Regions from separate parts of the Leclercia pneumoniae genome, predicted to be linked through region 2. Evidence: predicted binding sites of a transcription regulator. Region 2 holds the regulator's gene; the other holds the start of a gene.

Region 1 (8,409 bases), 1.8 Mb from region 2:
GAAGAAGTGAGCCGTCCGTGCGATGACATCCTGTATGAGATCGCCCAACTGGCGGCCCAGGGCGTACGTGAAGTGAACCTGCTCGGCCAGAACGTGAACGCCTGGCGCGGCGAGAATTTTGACGGCAGCACCGGCAGCTTTGCTGAACTGCTGCGTCTGGTGGCGGCCATTGACGGTATCGACCGTATCCGCTTTACCACCAGCCATCCGATTGAATTCACCGATGACATCATTGATGTCTATCGCGATACGCCTGAGCTGGTGAGCTTCCTGCACCTGCCGATTCAATGTGGTTCTGACCGCGTACTGAATCTGATGGGCCGTACCCACACCGCGCTGGAGTATAAAGCGATTATCCGCAAACTGCGTGAAGCGCGCCCGGACATTCAAATCAGTTCTGACTTTATCGTCGGTTTCCCTGGCGAAACCAATGAAGACTTTGAACGGACGATGAAGGTGATCGGCGATGTGAATTTCGACGTGAGTTATAGCTTCATCTTCTCTGCCCGTCCGGGTACGCCAGCCGCCGACATGGTGGACGACGTGCCAGAAGAGGTGAAGAAGCAGCGTCTTTATATCCTGCAAGAGCGTATTAACCAGCAGGCCAACGCCTGGAGCCGTCGTATGATCGGCACCGTTCAGCGCGTACTGGTTGAAGGCACTTCACGTAAGAGCATCATGCAGTTATCCGGTCGTACCGAGAACAACCGCGTGGTGAACTTCGAAGGTACGCCAGATATGATCGGCAAGTTCGTGGATATCGAAATTCAGGAAGTGCTGACGAACTCCCTGCGCGGCAGAGTGGTACGGACTGAAGATGAGATGGGTCTGCGCGTAGCGCAAACGCCTGAGTCCGTAATGGCACGTACCCGTAAAGAGAACGACCTGGGCGTAGGTGTTTATCAGCCCTGACCTCAACAGGCCTGCCAATTCTGGCAGGCCTTGTATTTCCTGCTTCCGCCCCCAATATCCTTCGCAATGCTTGCGCCTTTATTCTGTGGCGTAAATAATTCCATCAAAGCCCCCTTTTTCGGGGATGCGAGACATCAAGAGGAACGGTTTGAATATAGATACGCGTGAAATTACCCTTGAGCCTGCAGACAACGCTCGCCTGCTGAGCCTCTGTGGGCCGTTTGATGACAACATCAAACAACTGGAGCGACGTCTGGGTATCGAGATCAATCGTCGCGATAATCACTTCAAACTCACCGGCCGCACCCTTTGCGTTAATGCCGCTGCGGATATTCTGCACACGCTTTATGTCGACACCGCGCCGATGCGCGGTCAAACGCAGGATATCGAACCTGAACAGATTCATCTGGCCATTAAAGAAGCCCGCGTGCTGGAACAGAGCGCCGAAAGCGTGCCGGACTATGGCAAAGCTATCCATATCAAGACCAAACGGGGTGTGATTAAGCCGCGTACGCCTAACCAGGCACAGTATATCGCGAACATCCTTGATCATGACATCACCTTCGGCGTCGGCCCGGCAGGTACGGGTAAAACCTATCTGGCGGTGGCTGCTGCGGTAGATGCCCTGGAGCGTCAGGAGATCCGCCGTATTCTGCTTACCCGTCCTGCTGTGGAAGCCGGTGAAAAACTAGGCTTCCTGCCGGGCGATTTAAGCCAGAAGGTCGACCCCTATCTGCGTCCTCTTTACGATGCCCTGTTCGAGATGCTCGGCTTTGAAAAGGTCGAGAAGCTAATTGAACGTAACGTGATTGAAGTTGCCCCGCTGGCCTATATGCGCGGCCGCACGCTGAACGATGCGTTTATCATTCTTGATGAAAGCCAGAACACCACCATCGAACAGATGAAGATGTTCCTGACGCGTATCGGCTTTAACTCGAAAGCCGTCATCACAGGGGACATCACGCAGATTGACCTGCCGCGCAGCACTAAATCTGGCCTGCGCCACGCCATCGAAGTGCTGGCAGAAGTCGATGAAATCAGTTTTAACTTCTTCCACAGTGAAGACGTGGTGCGCCACCCGGTGGTTGCCCGCATCGTTAACGCTTATGAGGCCTGGGAAGAGGCCGATCAGAAGCGCAAGGCCGAACTGGCCGCAGAACGTAAGCGCGAAGCGCAGGAGCAAGAACATAAATGAGTCAGGTGATCCTCGATTTACAGCTGGCCTGTGAAGATAATTCCGGCATGCCAGAAGAGGCACAATTTCAGAAATGGCTGGATGCCGTTGTCCCTCAGTTTCAGGAAGAATCAGAAGTGACGATTCGCCTGGTGGATGAAGCAGAAAGCCATGAGCTTAACCTGACCTACCGCGGGAAAGATAAGCCGACTAACGTGCTCTCTTTCCCCTTCGAAGCCCCTCCGGGTATTGAAATGCCGCTGCTGGGCGATCTGATCATCTGCCGTCAGGTGGTTGAGCAGGAAGCACAAGAGCAGCAGAAGCCGCTCGAGGCCCACTGGGCCCATATGGTGGTGCACGGCAGCCTGCATCTGCTGGGGTACGATCATATTGAAGATGAGGAAGCGGAAGAGATGGAGTCCCTCGAGACAGAGATAATGCTTGCTCTGGGCTATGAGGATCCGTACATTGCCGAGAAAGAGTAGTCGGTCACAGACTGACTATCATGCCGCCGCGTAAGGAGATAGCGCGGCGGTTATTATTTAACTAACAAGAGAACCCTTAACAAACGCCATGAGCGACGACAATTCACACAGTAGCGACACGACAAACAGCAAAAAGGGATTTTTCTCCCTTATTCTGAGCCAGCTGTTCCACGGCGAACCCAAAAACCGTGATGAACTTCTGGAGCTGATCCGTGATTCCGGGCAGAACGACCTTATCGACGAAGATACGCGCGAAATGCTCGAAGGGGTAATGGACATCGCCGACCAGCGCGTTCGCGATATTATGATCCCCCGCTCGCAGATGATTACCCTGAAACGCAACCAGCCTCTGGACGAGTGCCTCGATGTGATCATCGAATCGGCACACTCGCGCTTCCCGGTCATCAGCGAGGACAAAGATCACATCGAAGGGATTTTGATGGCGAAAGATCTGCTGCCGTTTATGCGCAGCGATGCCGAAGCCTTTAGCATGGATAAAGTGTTACGTCAGGCGGTGGTTGTTCCGGAGAGTAAGCGGGTTGACCGCATGCTGAAAGAGTTCCGCTCTCAGCGTTACCACATGGCGATTGTTATCGATGAATTTGGCGGCGTGTCTGGCCTGGTGACCATTGAAGATATTCTGGAGCTTATCGTCGGCGAAATCGAAGACGAGTATGACGAAGAAGAGGATATCGATTTCCGTCAGCTGAGCCGCCACACCTGGACCGTCCGCGCGCTGGCGCCAATCGAAGACTTTAACGATACCTTCGGCACGCGTTTCAGTGATGAAGAGGTGGATACCATCGGCGGTCTGGTGATGCAGGCGTTTGGCCATCTCCCGGCTCGCGGTGAGACGGTTGAAATAGACGGTTACCAGTTTAAGGTCGCCATGGCCGACAGTCGTCGTATTATTCAGGTTCATGTCAGAATGCCGGACGATGCTCCGCAACCCACAATGGAAGAATGATTTAAATGGCATTTGCCCCATTGCTTGAACGCCAGCGCGTACGTCTGCTGCTGGCGCTAATTCTCGGAGCCAGCGGAACGCTGGCTTTTTCTCCTTATGACATCTGGCCCGCGGCCCTGCTCTCTTTGATGGGGCTACAGGGGCTTACCCTGAACCGACGTCCGGTACAGGCCGCAGCCATTGGCTACGCCTGGGGCATGGGGCTATTTGGCACCGGTATAAACTGGGTATATGTCAGTATCGCCACCTTTGGCGGCATGCCTGGCCCGGTCAACGTTTTCCTGGTTGTGTTGCTGGCCGCGTATTTGTCGCTCTATACCGGCCTGTTTGCCGGGGTGCTGGCGCGCCTGTGGCCAAAGGCCAACGTATGGCGCGTGGCGATTGCGGCTCCGGTCGTCTGGCAACTGACCGAGTTCTTACGCGGCTGGGTGCTGACGGGCTTCCCATGGCTGCAGTTTGGCTATAGCCAGATTGACGGCCCGTTAAAGGGGCTGGCACCGGTGATGGGCGTTGAGGCCATCAACTTCCTGCTGATGGTAGTAAGCGGCCTGCTGGTGCTGGCGATGGTGCAGCGCAACTGGCGCCCGCTGGCTGCCGCCGTGGTGTTATTCGCGCTCCCCTTCCCGCTACGTTTTATTCAGTGGTTTACCCCCGAGCCCGAGCGCACCATGCAGGTCTCTATGGTGCAGGGTGATATTCCCCAGGCACTGAAATGGGATGAAAACCAGCTGCTTAATACCCTCAAGATCTATCTTGAGGCCTCTGAGCCAGAGATGGGCAAATCGCAGCTGATCATCTGGCCAGAATCTGCCATCCCCGATCTGGAGATTAATCAGCAGCAGTTCCTGCGCCGGGTCGATGACCTGATGCGCGAGCATAACAGCACCCTGATCACCGGTATCGTCGATGCGCGACTGAATAAACAGAACCGCTACGACACCTATAACACCATCATCACGCTGGGCAAAGATAACGCCTACAACTACGAATCGGCCAACCGCTACAACAAGAACCATCTGGTGCCGTTTGGTGAGTTCGTGCCGCTGGAGTCAATTTTGCGGCCGCTGGCACCGTTCTTCGATCTGCCGATGTCATCATTCAGCCGTGGCCCGTACGTGCAGCCTCAGTTGAATGCTCACGGCATGTTGCTGACTCCTGCCATCTGCTACGAAATCATCCTGGGCGAACAGGTGCGGGATAATTTCCGTGCAAATACGGATTATCTGCTGACTATCTCTAACGATGCGTGGTTCGGTAAGTCTATCGGCCCGTGGCAGCACTTCCAGATGGCGCGCATGCGCTCGCTGGAGCTGGCCCGCCCGCTTCTGCGTAGCACCAACAATGGCATCACCGCTGTTATTGGCCCGCAGGGCGAGATTCAGGCGATGATCCCGCAGTTTACCCGCCAGGTGCTGACCGCCAGCGTTACGCCAACGACGGGCCTGACGCCGTATGCGCGTACCGGCAACTGGCCGGTATGGATTATCACCGCCCTGTTTGGCTTTGGTGCGGTGCTGATGAGCTTGCGTCAGCGTCGTAAGTAAGCCTGAAGGCCCCTCTCCTCACCGGGGAGAGGGGCTGTTTACGCCCCCCGTTCTCCCCTAGTCTTCGCTATTTATCTCTCTGACCGTAAACCTGCCAATTCTGGCACGGCTATTGCTTTGTTTATTCAAGCAAACGCAATCTGGCTTGATGTACAACCTGGTCGCACCACCGTAGTTCAGCGGTAGCACCGAAACGGTGCAACGAGGGATTTTTGCCTCTGAATGGTGCGGCGCGCTTCGCAAAAATAAACAATAACGCAGCAAAATCTTTACATTAAGCCAGACTAAATGTTAACAAGCTTGCATAACACTGCACTCGCATAGCGCGAGATATAACAACATCACAATGGGTATCAATGCGTCTCTGGCGCTGATAAGAAAGGAGTTGGGTATGCAATTACGTAAACTGGCCACAGCAATGCTGGTGATGGGAATGTCCGCAGGCGTGGTGCACGCTGAAGACGCTGCGCCGGCAGCGGGCAGCACGCTCGACAAGATTGCCAAAAACGGCGTTATCGTGGTCGGCCACCGTGAATCATCTGTCCCGTTCTCATACTACGACAACACGCAAAAAGTCGTGGGTTACTCACAGGACTATTCCAACGCCATCGTTGAAGCGGTGAAGAAGAAGCTGAACAAGCCTGACCTGGCGGTGAAGCTTATTCCAATCACCTCCCAGAACCGTATTCCGCTGCTGCAGAACGGGACTTTCGACTTTGAGTGTGGGTCCACCACCAACAACCTGGAGCGCCAGAAACAAGCCGCCTTCTCTGACACTATTTTTGTCGTAGGTACACGCCTGCTGACCAAAAAAGGCGGTGAGATCAAAGACTTCGCTGACCTGAAAGGTAAAGCGGTTGTCGTGACGTCCGGTACCACGTCCGAAGTTCTGCTGCACAAGCTGAACGACGAGAAAAAAATGGATATGCGTATCATCAGCGCCAAAGACCATGGCGACTCTTTCCGTACGCTGGAGAGCGGCCGCGCGGTGGCGTTCATGATGGATGATGCCCTGCTGGCGGGCGAACGTGCGAAGGCGAAGAAACCAGACAACTGGGAAATCGTCGGCACAGCGCAGTCGAAAGAGGCCTACGGCTGTATGCTGCGCAAAGATGACGCGGACTTTAAGAAACTGATCGATGACACCATCGCTCAGGTGCAGACGTCCGGCGAAGCGGAAAAATGGTTCGATAAGTGGTTCAAGAACCCTATCCCACCAAAAAATCTGAATATGAACTTTGAACTGTCTGACGACATGAAAGCGCTGTTCAAATCACCAAACGACAAGGCTCTTAACTAATTAGAACAACAGGGGCGGGATCTCCTGCCCTCTCGATTGTCGGGAAGCATGGACAGACTATACGTTGAGTGGTCGTTCCCCACTCAGCGCGAAAAATGAGCTTCTCACCAATCTTCGAGGGTAGCGCTGCTACCCTTTTTTTTCTGGAGTTTATTATGTCAATAGACTGGAACTGGGGCATTTTTCTGCAACAAGCCCCGTTCGGCAACACCACCTATCTTGGCTGGCTGTGGAGCGGCTTTCAGGTTACCGTCGCGTTGTCGATTACGGCCTGGATCATCGCTTTCTTCGTCGGCTCCCTGTTCGGTATTTTACGCACCGTACCGAATCGCTTTCTCTCATCAATCGGCACGCTCTACGTGGAGCTGTTCCGAAATGTCCCATTAATCGTTCAGTTCTTTACCTGGTACCTCGTGGTGCCAGAACTGCTGCCGGAAGATATCGGCATGTGGTTCAAGGCGGAACTGGATCCTAACATTCAGTTCTTTGTCTCCTCGATGCTCTGTCTGGGGCTGTTTACCGCTGCGCGCGTGTGCGAGCAGGTACGCGCCGCCATTCAGTCGCTGCCCCGTGGGCAGAAAAACGCCGCGCTGGCGATGGGACTAACGTTGCCGCAAGCGTACCGCTACGTACTGCTGCCGAATGCCTATCGGGTGATTGTTCCACCGATGACCTCGGAGATGATGAACCTGGTGAAAAACTCGGCCATCGCCTCAACCATTGGTCTGGTGGATATGGCGGCACAGGCCGGGAAACTGCTGGATTACTCCGCGCACGCCTGGGAATCCTTCACCGCGATTACGCTGGCCTATGTGCTGATTAACGCCATCATCATGCTGGTGATGAACCTGGTCGAACGTAAAGTACGCCTGCCGGGCAACCTGGGGGGCAAATAATGTACGAGTTTGACTGGAGTTCTATTGTTCCCTCCATGCCCTACCTGCTGGACGGTCTGGTCATTACCCTGAAGATTACCATCACGGCGGTGATCGTCGGGATTATCTGGGGCACCCTGCTGGCAGTCATGCGTCTGTCGAGCTTTAAGCCAGTCGCCTGGTTCGCGACCGCATACGTAAACGTGTTCCGCTCCATTCCGCTGGTGATGGTGCTGCTGTGGTTTTATCTGATCGTTCCAGGATTCTTGCAGGATGTTCTGGGGCTTTCGCCGAAGTCCGATATTCGCCTGATCTCGGCGATGGTGGCCTTCTCAATATTTGAAGCGGCCTACTACTCCGAGATTATCCGCGCCGGGATCCAGAGTATTTCACGCGGGCAGTCCAGTGCGGCATTGGCGTTAGGGATGACCCACTGGCAGTCGATGAAACTGATCATTCTGCCGCAGGCATTTCGCGCCATGGTTCCGTTGCTGCTCACTCAGGGTATCGTTCTCTTCCAGGATACCTCGCTGGTGTATGTACTCAGTCTGGCGGACTTCTTCCGTACCGCCTCCACGATTGGTGAGCGTGACGGTACGCAGGTCGAGATGATCCTGTTTGCAGGTGCGGTCTATTTTGTCATTAGTTTAAGCGCGTCGCTGTTGGTCAGTTGGCTGAAGAAAAGGACAGTGTAATGATTTCCCTGAAAAATGTTTCTAAATGGTATGGGCACTTTCAGGTGCTGACCGACTGCTCTACGGAAGTGAAGAAAGGCGAAGTGGTGGTGGTTTGTGGTCCATCGGGTTCCGGTAAATCCACCCTTATCAAAACGGTGAACGGCCTTGAACCCGTGCAGCAGGGTGAGATCACGGTCAATGGTACCGTGGTAAATAGCAAGAAAACCGATCTGGCGAAGCTGCGTTCGAAGGTGGGCATGGTGTTCCAGCACTTTGAGCTGTTCCCTCACCTGTCGATCATTGAGAACCTAACCCTGGCGCAGGTGAAAGTTCTCAAGCGCGATAAAGCGGCGGCTCGTGACAAAGGGTTGAAGCTGCTGGAGCGCGTTGGGCTTTCGGCGCATGCTGATAAATTCCCGGCGCAGCTTTCCGGCGGCCAGCAGCAGCGCGTCGCCATTGCTCGCGCCCTGTGCAT
Region 2 (8,409 bases):
AGGAAATTCCGCACGTCAGTAAAGACGCTCCCTTACGTGATGCGTTACTGGAAATCACCCGTAAAAACCTGGGCATGACGGTCATCTGTGATGAGACGATGAAGATCGAAGGTATCTTCACCGACGGGGACCTGCGCCGGGTATTTGATATGGGCGTCGATGTTCGTACGCTGGGTATCGCCGATGTGATGACCAGCGGCGGAATTCGCGTGCGTCCGGGGACGCTGGCGGTCGATGCACTCAACCTGATGCAGTCCCGCCATATTACCGCGGTCATGGTTGCCGATGGCGACCAGTTGCTGGGTGTGGTACATATGCATGATCTTCTGCGCGCAGGCGTAGTGTAATGAAGGATAAGACAATGAGTAATGCGGGTGCTTCGCTTGCAACCTGTTACGGCCAGGTCAGTTCACAAATGATGGCGCAAGCGGAAAAGATTCGTTTGCTGATTCTGGACGTGGACGGCGTCCTCTCCGACGGCCTGATCTATATGGGCAATAACGGCGAGGAGCTTAAGGCCTTTAATGTGCGTGATGGCTACGGCATTCGCTGCGCACTGACTTCTGGCATAGAAGTTGCCATTATCACCGGCCGGAAGGCTAAACTAGTAGAAGACCGTTGCGACACGTTGGGCATTACCCATCTTTATCAGGGACAATCCGATAAGAGGGTCGCTTTCAGGGATTTGCTGGATAAACTGGCTATTGCCCCAGAAAACGTAGCCTATGTAGGCGACGATCTGATTGACTGGCCAGTAATGGCTGAAGTGGGACTGAGCATTGCCGTTGCCGATGCGCATCCGCTTTTACTCCCCCGCGCTGACTATGTCACCCGGATCAACGGTGGGCGGGGCGCGGTTCGTGAGGTGTGCGATCTCCTGTTACTGGCGCAAGGCAAGCTTGATGAGGCCAAAGGGCAATCGATATGAGTAAAACCAGACGTTGGGTTATTATTCTGCTTTCGCTGTTGGCACTGGTACTGATTGGCGTGAATCTTGCCGATCGGGATGACACCGAAGCGCCGACGGTGAACACGAGCGATCCAACCTATAAAAGCGATCAAAGCAATACCGTGGTTTATAGCCCGGAAGGCGCACTGAATTATCGCCTTATCGCCCAGCACGTTGAATATTTCTCTGAGCAGGGTGATTCGTGGTTTACCCAGCCGGTGCTGACCACGTTTGACAAAGATAAAGTTCAGACATGGTCCATCAAATCAGATCGGGCAAAACTGACGAATGACCGTATGCTTTATCTTTATGGCCATGTGGAAGTGAATGCGCTGACCCCTGATGCGCAATTGCGCAAAATCACCACTGACAACGCACAGATCAACCTGGTCACCCAGGATGTCACATCCCAGGATCTGGTCACTTTATACGGCACAACATTTAATTCCAGCGGCCTCAGAATGCGCGGGAACTTACGCAGCAAGAACGCAGAGCTGATTGAAAAGGTTAGAACCTCCTATGAAATTCAAAACAAACAAACTCAGCCTTAATTTCGTCATCGCCAGCGCACTGCTGGCCGCCAGTCTGCCTGCGCTTGCTGTGACAGGTGATACCGAGCAGCCGATTCATATCGAGTCAGACACCCAGTCTCTTGATATGCAGGGCAATGTGGTGACGTTCACTGGCAATGTGGTGGTGACTCAGGGCACCATCAAAATCAATGCAGACAAAGTCGTCGTGACCCGTCCGGGTGGCGAAGATGGTAAAGAGATTATCGATGGTTACGGCAATCCGGCCACCTTCTACCAGATGCAGGACAATGGCAAACCGGTAAAAGGCCACGCCTCGCACATGCACTATGAGCTGGCAAAAGATTTTGTCGTGCTCACTGGCAACGCGTTCCTGGAGCAGCTGGACAGTAATATCACCGGCGACAAGATCACCTACCTGGTGAAAGAGCAGAAAATGCAGGCCTTCAGTGAAAAAGGCAAACGCGTCACCACCGTACTTGTTCCGTCGCAGCTGCAGGACAAAAACAGCAATCAGGCTCCGGCACAGAAAAAGAGTAACTAATTCGTTATGGCAACATTAACTGCAAAGAATCTTGCGAAGGCCTATAAGGGCCGCCGCGTCGTGGAAGATGTCAGTCTGACCGTAAACTCTGGTGAGATCGTCGGGCTTCTGGGGCCGAACGGTGCGGGTAAAACCACCACTTTCTACATGGTGGTCGGTATTGTGCCGCGCGATGCAGGCAACATCATTATCGATGACGAAGACATCAGTCTGCTGCCACTGCACGCCCGTGCCCGTCGTGGTATCGGCTATCTGCCGCAGGAAGCGTCCATCTTCCGTCGCCTGAGCGTCTTCGACAACCTGATGGCCGTCTTGCAGATCCGTGACGATCTTACCGCCGAGCAGCGTGAAGATCGCGCTAACGAGCTGATGGAAGAGTTCCACATTGAACATCTGCGTGATAGCCTCGGTCAGGCGCTCTCGGGCGGCGAACGTCGTCGCGTTGAGATTGCCCGAGCGCTGGCTGCCAACCCAAAATTCATTCTTCTTGATGAACCCTTTGCGGGCGTTGACCCCATTTCCGTAATCGATATCAAACGCATTATCGAGCATCTGCGCGACAGCGGCCTCGGCGTATTGATAACGGACCATAACGTGCGCGAAACGCTGGCCGTCTGCGAACGTGCATACATTGTGAGCCAGGGGCATCTGATTGCTCATGGCACGCCGCAGGCGATCCTGGAAGACGAGCATGTTAAGCGCGTGTATCTTGGGGAAGACTTCAGACTCTGATAGGGTAAGAGGTACAACAACGCGTAACCGGAGAAAAATGCTCTGAATATGAAGCAAGGTTTGCAATTAAGGCTCAGCCAGCAGCTGGCAATGACGCCACAATTACAGCAGGCAATCCGCCTGTTGCAATTGTCTACGCTTGAACTGCAGCAGGAGCTCCAGCAAGCGCTGGAGAGCAATCCTCTGCTTGAGCAAACCGATCTTCACGATGAGGTAGACACCCAGCAGTCCCAGGACACCGAGGCACTTGATACCGCCGATGCCCTTGAGCAGAAAGAGATGCCCGACGAGCTGCCGCTGGATGTCAGCTGGGATGAGATCTACACCGCCGGCACCCCTTCCGGTAACCGCGTGGATTACCAGGACGATGAACTGCCGGTTTATCAGGGGGAAACGACCCAGTCACTGCAGGATTATCTGATGTGGCAGGTGGAGCTGACCCCGTTCTCCGATACCGATCGCGCCATCGCCACCTCTATCGTCGATGCTGTTGATGACACCGGTTATCTCACCGTAACGCTGGAAGATATTCTTGAAAGCATTGGCGATGCCGATATCGATCTGGAAGAGGTCGAAGCGGTTCTGAAGCGAGTTCAGCGCTTTGATCCCATTGGCGTAGCGGCGAGAGATTTACGTGACTGCCTGCTTATACAGCTGTCGCAGTTTGTGAAAGAGACGCCCTGGATCGAAGAGGCCAGACTGATCGTCAGCGATCATCTGGATCTACTGGCAAATCATGACTTCCGGGCCTTAATGCGGGTGACGCGGCTAAAAGAAGATGTGCTCAAGGCCGCCGTGAATCTGATTCAGTCACTGGATCCCCGTCCGGGTCAGTCGATCCAGACCAGCGAGCCCGAGTATGTTATCCCCGACGTGCTGGTGCGAAAACATAACGGTCTGTGGACCGTAGAACTTAACTCCGACAGCATTCCCCGCCTGCAAATTAACCAGCAATACGCCTCAATGTGCACCAGCTCGCGCAACGATTCCGATAACCAGTTTATTCGCAGTAATCTGCAGGAAGCGCGCTGGCTGATTAAAAGCCTTGAGAGCCGTAACGATACCCTGCTGCGCGTCAGCCGCTGTATCGTCGAGCAACAGCAGGCCTTTTTCGAACGGGGCGAAGAGTACATGAAACCGATGGTGCTGGCGGATATCGCCCAGGCCGTCGAAATGCACGAATCCACGATTTCCCGCGTCACTACGCAGAAGTATCTGCATAGCCCACGCGGTATTTTTGAGCTTAAGTATTTCTTCTCTAGCCATGTTAATACCGAGGGCGGCGGCGAAGCATCGTCGACAGCCATCCGTGCGCTGGTGAAGAAATTGATCGCCGCGGAAAACCCCGCGAAACCACTGAGTGACAGTAAGTTAACCACCATGCTGTCGGATCAAGGTATCATGGTGGCTCGCCGCACTGTTGCGAAGTATCGAGAGTCTTTATCCATTCCGCCGTCTAACCAGCGTAAGCAGCTGGTCTGACACAACCGATAAGGAAGACACTATGCAGCTCAACATCACTGGACATAACGTCGAAATTACCGAGGCGCTGCGCGAATTTTTGAATACAAAATTTGCCAAACTTGAACAGTATTTCGAGAGGATCAACCAGGTCTACATTGTGTTGAAAGTGGAGAAAGTGACTCATATCTCGGACGCCACCCTGCATGTCAACGGTGGCGAGCTCCATGCCAGTGCGGAAGGGCAGGACATGTATGCGGCTATCGACGGCTTGATTGATAAGCTGGCCCGACAGCTAAATAAACATAAAGATAAACTGAAACAACACTAATTGTCCGGGCAGTTAACGGATGCAGGCCGGCCTGTTGTGAAACACATCAGGCCCTTTGTATCGTTAGCGCTTAGGTGAAATTATGATAAATAACGATTCCGCTCTTCAACTGAGCAATGTCCTTAACCAGGAATGTACCCGCAGTGCCGTTCATTGCCAGAGCAAAAAACGTGCGCTGGAGATCATCAGCGAACTGGCGGCTAAACAGCTGGGCTTAGCGCCGCAAGTGGTGTTTGAAGCCATCCTGACCCGTGAGAAAATGGGCAGTACCGGTATCGGTAACGGCATCGCCATTCCGCATGGCAAGCTGGAAGAGGACACCCTGCGCGCCGTGGGCGTCTTTGTGCAGCTGGAAACGCCGATCGCCTTTGATGCCATCGACAATCAGCCTGTCGACCTGCTGTTTGCGCTGCTGGTTCCTGCCGATCAAACGAAAACCCATCTGCATACGCTGTCGCTGGTCGCCAGACGCCTGGCAGACAAAACCATTTGTCGCCGCCTGCGCGCTGCGCAGAGTGACGAAGAGCTTTATCAAATTATCACGGAAGCGGAAGGCAACCAGGATGATGCGTAATCGGGTAATGGCTATGACATTTGCTGTCCTGAGGAGAAAAGTTTCATGGTGCTGATGATCGTCAGCGGACGTTCCGGGTCGGGTAAATCCGTCGCCCTGCGTGCGCTGGAAGATATGGGCTTTTACTGCGTAGATAACCTGCCGGTGGTGCTGTTGCCCGACCTGGCACGAACGCTGGCAGACAGACAAATCTCGGCGGCCGTCAGTATCGACGTACGAAATATGCCGGAATCCCCGGAGATCTTCGAACAGGCCATGAGCAGCCTGCCGGAAGCGTTTTCCCCGCAGCTGCTCTTCCTTGATGCCGACCGCAATACGTTAATCCGTCGTTATAGCGACACCCGTCGTCTGCACCCCCTTTCCAGTAAGAATCTGTCGCTGGAAAGCGCTATTGATGAAGAGAGCGATCTACTGGAGCCGCTGCGTTCCCGCGCGGATCTGATCGTAGATACCTCTGAGATGTCAGTGCATGAGCTGGCCGAGATGCTGCGTACCCGCCTGCTGGGTAAACGCGAACGCGAGTTGACCATGGTGTTTGAGTCCTTTGGCTTCAAGCACGGTATCCCTATCGATGCCGACTACGTCTTTGACGTACGCTTCCTGCCAAACCCACACTGGGATCCTAAACTGCGCCCAATGACGGGTCTGGATAAGCCGGTAGCGGCCTTCCTTGATCGGCATACTGAAGTCCATAACTTTATCTACCAGACTCGTAGCTATCTTGAGCTATGGTTACCTATGCTGGAGACCAATAACCGCAGCTATCTGACTGTGGCGATTGGCTGTACGGGCGGTAAACACCGTTCGGTCTACATTGCCGAGCAACTGGCTGACTATTTCCGCTCTCGCGGTAAAAACGTTCAGTCGCGTCATCGCACGCTGGAAAAACGTAAAACATGACCGTAAAGCAGACCGTGGAAGTCACCAATAAGCTGGGAATGCACGCCCGCCCGGCCATGAAGCTATTTGAGCTGATGCAGGGCTTCGACGCAGAGGTTCTGCTACGTAACGACGAAGGTACCGAAGCGGAAGCGAACAGCGTGATTGCACTGCTAATGCTCGATTCCGCTAAGGGCCGCCAGATTGAAATTGAAGCGACGGGGCCTCAGGAAGAAGAGGCGCTGGCCGCGGTCATTGCGCTGTTTAACGCCGGGTTCGACGAAGATTAGTAGAGCTTGTGCGCCTGCATAAAGCCTTCGCCGCCTAACTGCCGCATCTGCCGCAGGATCCACGCCTGGCGGCTACGCACGTAACCCGTCGGTGCGCTGGCCTTAAAGCGAATTGGGTTTGGCAGAACGGCTGCGAGAAGCGCGGCTTCAGCGGGGCTTAGCTTACTGGCAGGTTTATGGAAATAGCGTTGAGACGCAGCCTCCACACCAAATACCCCCTCACCAAACTCGGCGATGTTGAGATACACCTTCAGGATCCGCTTCTTACTCCAGACGGTCTCCATACCTAGCGTCAGCCCGGCTTCCAGCCCTTTTCTCACCCAGCTGCGTCCATCCCACAAAAAGAGGTTTTTGGCCGTTTGCTGGGAAAGCGTCGATGCACCACGGATCCGGTTCTCATTGCGTTCGTTATGCGCCAACGCTTTTTCAATGGCGCCCATGTCAAACCCCCAGTGCTCCGGGAATTTCTGATCTTCAGCGGCTATCACTGCCAGCCCCATCCAGGGGGAGATCTCATCCATGCTCACCCAGTCGGAATGCGCCACATAGCTGAAGTTTCCCGCGAACCAGGCACTAAGCTGACGCTCTACCATTACCGCAGAAAATGGCACCGGTAGAATATTGAACAGCGCAATGCCGCCGCCCCAGAACACCGCCAGCACCAACACAATCCGCAGCAGCCAGCGCTTGAACATCTTCACAATCATTCCGTCAGCACCAGTACGCGTGCGACCAGTTTATCAATGCCCGCAGCGGCTTCGGCGATAGTCTGTGCCAACATATACGCAGGTGTGGTGACGATTTTGTTATCTTCATCGACAACGATATCTTCCACCGGGCAGGGAACATGTTCACCGCCCATCTCCTCGATCACCTCGGCAGTATCGATATCGGTGCCGATGGTCAGGCGCAGCGGGAAATCAAAAATCTTTGGCAGCAAGGCCGGTGCAATGCAGATAAAACCCAGGGGTTTGCCCTGCTGGTGCATCTGCTGCGCCAGCGCTTTCAGATCGTCATCAACTTCACACTGGCTTCCCTGCGCAGCAAAGTTGCTCAGGTTTTTTGCCGCACCGAATCCGCCAGGTACGATCAGCGCATCCAGCGCCTCTGCCTTCGCCATATTGAGCGGATGAATATCTCCACGGGCGATGCGCGCCGCTTCGATCAGCACGTTACGGCTGTCGGCCATCGCTTCGCCAGTCAGATGATTAATGACGTCGGACTGGACTTTATCTGGGGCAAAACAGATTGCCTGCGCACCTCCCCGGGACAACGCCAGGAGCGTAAGGACGGACTCGGTGATTTCAGCCCCGTCATAAACACCACAACCGCTAAGCACTACGCCAACTTTTTTCATCATGCCGATTCCTTATAGCAAGTGACTGAAGCTTATTAATAATTCTGATTAAAACGCTATGCTTCACATATTTCACTGATTCATGTAACAAAGTATTTAAGATTTGCTATCTTAACTGCGTGCGGCCTAAATTTTGAGGCGGCGTCTGGTTCCAAAATGATAACAATGTTCTCTACAGGCGCAGCCAAGATTTCCCTGGTGTTGGCGCAGTATTCGCGCACCCCGGTTTAGCCGGGGTCATTTTTTTCTGCTTTCTACCCACGCTTTCAATACCGCCACATCGTTCTGCCACTCTTGCTTCATCTCTTCGACCCATTCACCGACATTATCGGACCAGGCAGGAAGATCGGGGCTCTGGATCTGCTGACCAAGCTGTTGCAGATGACGCAAACCTACCGATCCCGCTGCGCCTTTAATTTTATGCCCCTCTTCCACGATGCCTTTCTGATCGCGCGCGGTCAGGTTCGACTCCAGCACCGCTAAATAGCCAGGCATCATCTTCTCGAAGACCGCCAGCCCATCGGTAATCAGCTTCGGGCCAACCAGTTCGATGTATTGTTCAAGCATGGCGATATCCAGCAAGGTATGCGCTTTATCGGTATCAACCTTCGTCATGGTGCTCTCCTCTTCGTCACAGGTATCCCAGTACTTCTTAATCATGGCAGTGAGAGCAGGTACGGACAGCGGCTTGCTCAGCACATCGTCCATCCCGGCCTCCAGATACTCTTTTTTATCCTTCAGCACGTTCGCGGTCAGCGCCAC

What was found. Region 2 encodes sigma-54, which starts transcription at its own class of promoters, with help from an activator protein. Its sites were predicted from a motif close to GTTGGCACANNTTTCGCTNT; they were not measured.
Region 1: JZ655_RS05640 (amino acid ABC transporter substrate-binding protein) is a predicted target of sigma-54. The motif match lies at 5,182-5,201, and genes of this name have one in related genera.

What each region holds. Positions count from the first base shown of each region.
Region 1 covers NZ_CP071383.1:1,210,392-1,218,800, reverse strand. Annotated here, with positions in the region: gene miaB (tRNA (N6-isopentenyl adenosine(37)-C2)-methylthiotransferase MiaB) at 1-912, shown strand, start outside; gene JZ655_RS05660 (PhoH family protein) at 1,061-2,107, shown strand; gene ybeY (rRNA maturation RNase YbeY) at 2,104-2,571, shown strand; gene corC (CNNM family magnesium/cobalt transport protein CorC) at 2,660-3,538, shown strand; gene lnt (apolipoprotein N-acyltransferase) at 3,544-5,082, shown strand; gene JZ655_RS05640 (amino acid ABC transporter substrate-binding protein) at 5,474-6,382, shown strand; gene gltJ (glutamate/aspartate ABC transporter permease GltJ) at 6,538-7,278, shown strand; gene gltK (glutamate/aspartate ABC transporter permease GltK) at 7,278-7,952, shown strand; gene JZ655_RS05625 (amino acid ABC transporter ATP-binding protein) at 7,952-8,409, shown strand, end outside.
Region 2 covers NZ_CP071383.1:3,795,047-3,803,455, forward strand. Annotated here, with positions in the region: gene kdsD (arabinose-5-phosphate isomerase KdsD) at 1-347, shown strand, start outside; gene kdsC (3-deoxy-manno-octulosonate-8-phosphatase KdsC) at 362-928, shown strand; gene lptC (LPS export ABC transporter periplasmic protein LptC) at 925-1,500, shown strand; gene lptA (lipopolysaccharide ABC transporter substrate-binding protein LptA) at 1,469-2,023, shown strand; gene lptB (LPS export ABC transporter ATP-binding protein) at 2,030-2,755, shown strand; gene rpoN (RNA polymerase factor sigma-54) at 2,804-4,237, shown strand; gene hpf (ribosome hibernation promoting factor) at 4,260-4,547, shown strand; gene ptsN (PTS IIA-like nitrogen regulatory protein PtsN) at 4,630-5,121, shown strand; gene rapZ (RNase adapter RapZ) at 5,167-6,021, shown strand; gene npr (PTS phosphocarrier protein NPr) at 6,018-6,290, shown strand; gene mtgA (monofunctional biosynthetic peptidoglycan transglycosylase) at 6,287-6,985, opposite strand; gene elbB (isoprenoid biosynthesis glyoxalase ElbB) at 6,994-7,647, opposite strand; gene arcB (aerobic respiration two-component sensor histidine kinase ArcB) at 7,885-8,409, opposite strand, start outside.